DNA from 2 places in the Enterobacter sp. RIT637 genome. Region 2 is predicted to be linked to the other one. Evidence: predicted binding sites of a transcription regulator. Region 2 holds the regulator's gene; the other holds the start of a gene.
The links. Region 2 encodes LexA, which represses DNA repair genes until DNA is damaged. Its sites were predicted from a motif close to TNCTGTATGTACATACAGNA; they were not measured.
Positions count from the first base shown of each region.

Region 1 (3,421 bases), on a different contig from region 2:
GTGCAGCGCGAGCTTTCACGTTGTCACAGGTAGAACCGGTCACTGGGTTAGATTCGCCCATACCACGTGGGGAGATCTTGTTAGCTGGGATACCTTTAGATACCAGGTAATCAACTACAGACTGAGCACGTTTCTCAGACAGTTTCTGGTTGTAAGCGTCAGAACCGATACGGTCGGTGAAGCCCAGAACCACTACAGAACCATCTTTAGGATCCAGGTTGCTCAGCTGGGTGTACAGCTGATCCAGTGCCTGCTGACCTTCTGGTTTCAGGGTAGCTTTGTTGAAGTTGAACAGAACGTCAGACTTCAGAGTGAAGTGCTTGGTCTGTACTTCTGGAGCTGGAGCCGGAGCTGGAGCTACGATTGGCGCAGCATCTTCCTGCTGACCGAAACGGTAAGAAACACCAACGCTCAGCATGCCGTTGTCTGGACGAACGCCAGTGGTAGCACCGTCACCAATGTTGTTAACCCACTGGTATTCCAGACGGGTAGCGATGTCACGGGTCATAGCCCACTCAACGCCACCAGCGAATACTGGGGAAACACCGGTGTCATGGTCGTCGCCAGCAATGCTGTTGCTGGAGTCTGCGCGCCATACCATGCCGCCCAGACGGGTGTATACGTCCAGATCGTCAGTTACTGGGTAACCCAGTTTAGCGGTCAGCTGAACGCCTTGTGCTTTGAAAGCGCCATTTACGTTGTCGCCTTTGTATGGCATACGACCTAACCAGTCGTAACCCATTTCAAAACCAACATACGGGTTAACCTGATAGCCACCGAACGCGCCTGCACCCAGCTGGCTCTCGTGAGTCGGGCCATCGTTGTTCAGGCTGCTGTTGTACCAGCCGGTGTCATGGAACTGAGACCAGCCCAGTTTACCACCTGCATACCAGGTATTATCTTTCGGAGCGGCCTGCGCTACGGTAGCGAAGCCAGCCAGTGCCACTGCAATCGCGATAGCTGTCTTTTTCATTTTTTGCGCCTCGTTATCATCCAAAATTTGCCATGAAGATCTCTGCAGAGAAATCACGGTTAAATCCTTCACCGGGGGGCGTGGTCAAATATAAATCTACCGATATCTTCGGCTTAGGCCGAGCACCCCTGGCGATGTAAAGTCTACAACGTAGATGAAAACTTACAAGTGTGAAGTCTGTCAGGCATATGAAAAAAAAAGTTCCGTATACCTATTATTTAACATTTCTTGAACGAAAATTGTGCAGCAAAATTAACGAGAACCGCACCAGACAAGCCTTGCCGAAGATTTGACGCGTTGAACTATTTCTGCATCTTATGGTCGAAAAAAATTCCAGGAAAACTCCTAATTTCACTCAATGATACAAATTTGAGTGAATTTTTAGCCCGGAATGTTGTCCTCTGCGATAAGAATCTGCACGAACCGGTCGCATAATAAACCCCATCGCGTGACCTTCTTCCGCTGCTTCCGTCAGTCTGAGGTGTTCCTCTTCCGTCAACTCATCAGGCAGCCATCCGATCACCACACTGTAATTCCCTGTGCGTAAGGCCCGAATCATTGAATCTACCGTATCGCAGGGTGAGAGTTGGTTAATCTGCATCACTTTCGCCAGCGGCAGGCCCGCAGACAGAACCCATTCGCGGCTCAATTTTTGTTGTGGCGTCAGCCAAAGCTGCCAGCGTGATTGCTGACCAAGCTGTTGTAATAGCGGCAGTAATAAGAGTTGCGTCAACAGAGGCTGGTCTTCACGATAAACCACTTCACTGATAAGCCCTGTAGAATCACGCCCGACGGATTTCTGCGCGACATTGCCAGCGGTAGAAGAGAGAGATGTTGAGCGATTTGCATAGCCTGAAGTGTACATATTCATTCCAGCCCTGTAGTTACTGTATGGATATACAGTAACCCCTGTATGCATAAAGATCAACCTCATTTTCGGAAAGAGACTCGCAAATTTCACCCATTCTTGGTGCGCCATAAAAAATCATCTTGCCCTCCAGCAATAAGTTGCCTATTTTCCTGCTAACGGATCCGTTAGTGAGAAATATCGTTGTTAATAATTGATTTTTAATGGAATTATCATGAAAAAGATATCTTATGAGCGGATTTATAAATCACAGGAATACCTCTCACCCTTGGGCGAAATTCATCATCGGGCGCTATTTGGTGGGTACACCCTGGCGGTGGATAACGCGGTGTTCGCGATGGTGTCGGAGGGGGAACTCTACCTCCGGGCCTGTGAAGAGAGTGCCAGGTATTGTGTAAAAAACGCCTCTTCGTTTCTGACGCTGATGAAACGAGGCCGTCCCGTCCTGCTTAATTATTATCGGGTGGACGAAGGGCTGTGGCAGGACAGGGACAAATTGCTCCAGCTTTCCTCCTTTGCTCTCGACGCGGCAAGGAAAGAGCGCTGCCAGCGCCATCAGCGCAACCGGCTAAAAGATCTTCCGAACCTGACCTTTCAACTTGAGGTGCTGCTTTTAGAAGCAGGCATCACGAATGAGGAAACCTTACGTGAACTGGGTGCCAGGAAATGCTGGCTAAAGATGAGGTCCAAAAACAAGGCCTTAAGTATTAAGGTGCTGTTCGCGCTGGAAGGTGCCATCGAAGGGCTACATGAAGCTGCGCTCCCGGCCGACATTCGCCGGGAGCTGACAGAGTGGTTTAATGCGCTGCCTGAGAGTCAGGAGCATCATTCCTCAAGATAGCGATCTGCTGCTGCAGTCGGCAGATTTCCGGCAGCAGGGCAATCAGCAGGCCGATTTGCTGCAGGACTAGCGGTGCTTTGTTGTCGCTGCCCGGGTCAAGGTGTGCAATACGTTGGGCCAGTTCATCCAGCGATTGCTGAACACGCGGCTCATCGGCTGGCCGATGATGAAGCGCATCATCGACGTAGCAGACAGCATCATCCAGTAAGGCGAGAATGCCCGGATTGGTCAGTTTCTCACGGTGCGCGCCCAACGTAGAAATGTAGCTAGTGAACGTATGATTCAGACACAGCAGACGAAACGCGGTTTCCCGAATATCTGCGGTGGCGCGCGGTTCCGTTGACATGTTCGAGACCACCGACGCCAGTTCAGCATCGCTGTTATGCGCATCGCGCCGGGCAATGCGATAAGCAAGGCGGTTATCGCGCCCCTGGTGGTATTGCTCAAGGATCGCATCAAGGTACCGGCAGTTTGCATTCATCGCCCTGTCTAATACGCGCGGCAAATTACGAAAACGCCAGTCGGGCCAGATGAAACTCACCGCCGCCCAGGCGATAGCGCAGCCAATGAGCGTGTCGATCACGCGGGGCAGGGCAACTTCAAACCCTTCTCCCAGCAGGTTAAAGCACAGTAAAACCAGCAGCGTGATGAACATCGTCGCGTGGGCATATTGCACGTTACGGAAGGCGAAGAACAGGACGCCGGTAATGACGATCAGCACCAGTTGGCCTTCGATGGA
Region 1 is NZ_JAIHAZ010000001.1:115,424-118,844, forward strand. It holds gene ompA (porin OmpA) at 1-973, opposite strand, end outside; gene sulA (SOS-induced cell division inhibitor SulA) at 1,329-1,838, opposite strand; gene K5E19_RS00465 (TfoX/Sxy family DNA transformation protein) at 2,056-2,682, shown strand; gene yccS (YccS family putative transporter) at 2,639-3,421, opposite strand, start outside.
Region 1: the regulator LexA is predicted to act here: its motif matches at 1,859-1,878, upstream of sulA (SOS-induced cell division inhibitor SulA).

Region 2 (3,421 bases):
CTTTATTCATCATCGTGTCCTCTTAGTTAAGCGTTGGGTCGTAACGTCCGTTACGTTCTTTTCTGCTGGACGTGATAATTATTGTAGTTAAGGATTCGGCGGTTGATTTCATATTCGGAATCTTTAACCGTCACGATATATCGTGACGGGAAGGGAGCCAGGTATTGTTTTGCCAGTGGCGGTGCCAGATGAATGCCAGCGACAATCCGCGCAGCGACAGGAAAACCGCCAGCGCCAGCCATAAACCGTGATTACCCAAATACGGTAAGGTCAGCAGCGTGAGGCCAAAGCCTGCAGCCGCGACGGCCATGCTGTTACGCATCTCCGCGCCGCGGGTTGCGCCAATAAACATGCCATCCAGCAGATAACACCAGACGCCCACCACCGGTAAGATCACCTGCCAGATGAGATAGTGGCTCGCCAGTTCGCGTAATGCCGGTAACGACGTGAGTAACGCGATAATGTCGCTGCCGAAACAGGCATAAATCAGTGCGAACGCCAGCGCGACCAGACCTGACTGACGGCAAGCCGCCCGCCACACCTCGTGGAGCTGGCCAGTTTCACGCGCACCGTATGCCTGCCCGGAGTGCGCCTCCACGGCGTAAGCAAAGCCGTCCAGCGCATACGCGGTAAACGTCAGCAATGTCATCAGCACCGCATTTACCGCAACGATCTCAGGCCCAAGACGGGCACCAAAAACCGTTAACGCACCAAAACAGAGCTGTAGCAGGAGCGAGCGCAGCATGATGTCCCGGTTCAGCGCCAGCAGCTTGCGGATGTTGCCGCGCCACGCGGTTTTCAGCATGACCAGGGAAACCCCACGCAGGGCCAGTACGCGCCAGACCATCCACAGACCGATGATAAACGTGCCGTATTCTGCGACTGCGGTTGCCAACGCCGCGCCCTGTACGTTCATGTGCAGACCCATCACCAGCCAGAGGTCGAGCACGATGTTCAAAAGGTTTCCCACCACCAGCAGGATGACCGGCGCACGAGCGTACTGCACGCCCAGCAGCCAGCCCAGCAGAACCAGGTTTGCCAGCGATGCGGGCGCACTGAGCCAGCGAATTTCAAGAAAGCGCCTGGCCTGCTCAAGTACCGCCTCGCTCCCGCCCACAATATGCAGCGCCAGATCAATCAGCGGCGTGCGAAACAGAACGATTAACGCGCCAGCCCCAAGCGCCAGAACGAGTGGTTGCACCAGCGCGCGCGCCAGTCGCAGCGGATCTTTCGCGCCATAGGCTTGTGCCGTCAGCCCCGTGGTACTCATGCGTAAGAAGAGCAGGAGCATAAAGAGAAAACTGGTTGCCGTTGCGCCAATCGCCACGCCGCCCAGATAAACGGGAGAATCCAGATGACCAATCACCGCGGTGTCCACCAGGCCAAGCAAAGGAACGGTGATATTGGAAAAAATCATCGGCAGTGCAAGACGCCACAATGCCTTATCAGAAGCTGTAAGCAGTGACATGAAAGATACCGGGAATGGGAAATGAGTCAGGCTACGGAGTCCCGCAGCCTGTCAGGAAGAGGTTACAGCCATTCACCGTTGCGGATAACGCCAACGGCCAGACCTTCAATGGAGAAGTTCTGTTCGCGCAGATCCACCACAATCGGGGAGAATTCGTTATTTTCGGGCAGCAGCTGTACGGTGTTACCCTGTTTCTTCAGTCGCTTGACGGTCACTTCATCATCAATACGCGCGACCACAACCTGACCGTTACGCACATCCTGGGTTTTGTGAACGGCCAGCAGATCGCCATCAAGAATGCCGATATCTTTCATGGACATCCCGCTGACGCGCAGCAGGAAATCTGCACTCGGCTTGAACATACCAGGATCGACCTGATAGTGACCTTCAATATGCTGCTGGGCCAACAGAGGTTCACCCGCGGCGACACGGCCAACCAGCGGAATGCCTGTCTCTTCTTCCACCAGCAGACGAATGCCGCGAGACGCGCCAGACACAATTTCAATCACACCTTTGCGCGCCAGCGCTTTCAGATGTTCCTCGGCCGCATTTGGAGAACGGAAGCCCAGACGCTGCGCGATTTCCGCACGCGTGGGTGGCATACCCGTCTGGCCGATATGATCCCGGATGAGATCAAACACCTCTTGCTGCCTGGTCGTTAACGCTTTCATTCCGCCCCCTGGGTGTATATACAGTTATGCTGTGAGTATATACAGTCAAAGGCGATTTTGGAACCAAAAACTGCACAAAAAACCAGGGACTTAATTATTCCTCGAGGCTCATCGGAAATGTGACCAAAGCAGCGTGACCCAGGTGATCGCTGCCGTGATAATCGCCAGCAGCACAGCGGCAGACCCCATGTCTTTCGCACGGCCAGAAAGTTCGTGGAAATCTGAACCGATACGGTCCACAACCGCCTCAATAGCGCTATTGAGAATTTCCACTATCATCACCAAAAGAACAGAGCCGATGAGAAGCACGCGGGTAATAGCATCAACATCAAGGAAACAGGCGATGATAACCGCGACGATAGCGGCAACGCCCTCCTGGCGAAACGCGGCTTCATTGACCCATGCGGCACGGAAACCTTTCCATGAATAGCCAGCAGCTTTGATGATTCGGGTTAACCCAGTGGTATTATTGGCCATTAAAAGAACCTTTTATTGGAAAAAGCGTCACTAACTATAAGCGCAGCGCGTTTTGCTGCAGCCTGAAGTATGACGGGTAACAACAGAAATTTTGCGCGCTTTCTGTTATCCTTGCGCCGCAATTGCATTATTAACCAGAGGCTTTACATCGTTTATGTCCGGCTGGCCACGAATTTACTACAAATTACTTAATTTACCATTAAGCGTCCTGGTAAAAAGTAAGTCTATCCCAGCAGAACCTGCGCTGGAATTAGGGCTCGATACGTCGCGCCCTATTATGTACGTTTTGCCTTATAACTCGAAGGCAGACCTGCTGACGCTTCGCGCCCAATGTCTGGCGCATGATTTACCTGACCCACTTGAACCGCTTGAAGTTGATGGCACTCTGCTGCCGCGCTATGTGTTTATCCACGGCGGACCACGCGTGTTTACCTATTACACGCCGAAAGAAGAGTCCATCAAGCTGTTCCATGACTATCTCGACCTGCACCGCAGCAATCCCGATCTGGATGTGCAGATGGTGCCGGTCTCAGTGATGTTTGGTCGCCGTCCGGGCCGCGAAAAAGGCGAAGAGAATCCGCCGCTGCGTATGCTCAACGGCATCCAGAAGTTCTTCGCGGTCTCCTGGCTGGGACGCGACAGCTTTGTACGCTTCTCCCCTTCCGTTTCGCTGCGCCGTATGGCGGACGAGCACGGCACCGACAAGATCATCGCGCAAAAACTGGCGCGTGTGGCGCGTATGCACTTCGCACGCCAGCGTCTGGCTGCCGTTGGGCCTCGTCTCCCGGCGCGTCAGGATCTGTTC
Region 2 is NZ_JAIHAZ010000028.1:4,988-8,408, reverse strand. It holds gene K5E19_RS22585 (CsbD family protein) at 1-10, opposite strand, end outside; gene dinF (MATE family efflux transporter DinF) at 131-1,468, opposite strand; gene lexA (transcriptional repressor LexA) at 1,531-2,139, opposite strand; gene K5E19_RS22570 (diacylglycerol kinase) at 2,248-2,616, opposite strand; gene plsB (glycerol-3-phosphate 1-O-acyltransferase PlsB) at 2,771-3,421, shown strand, end outside.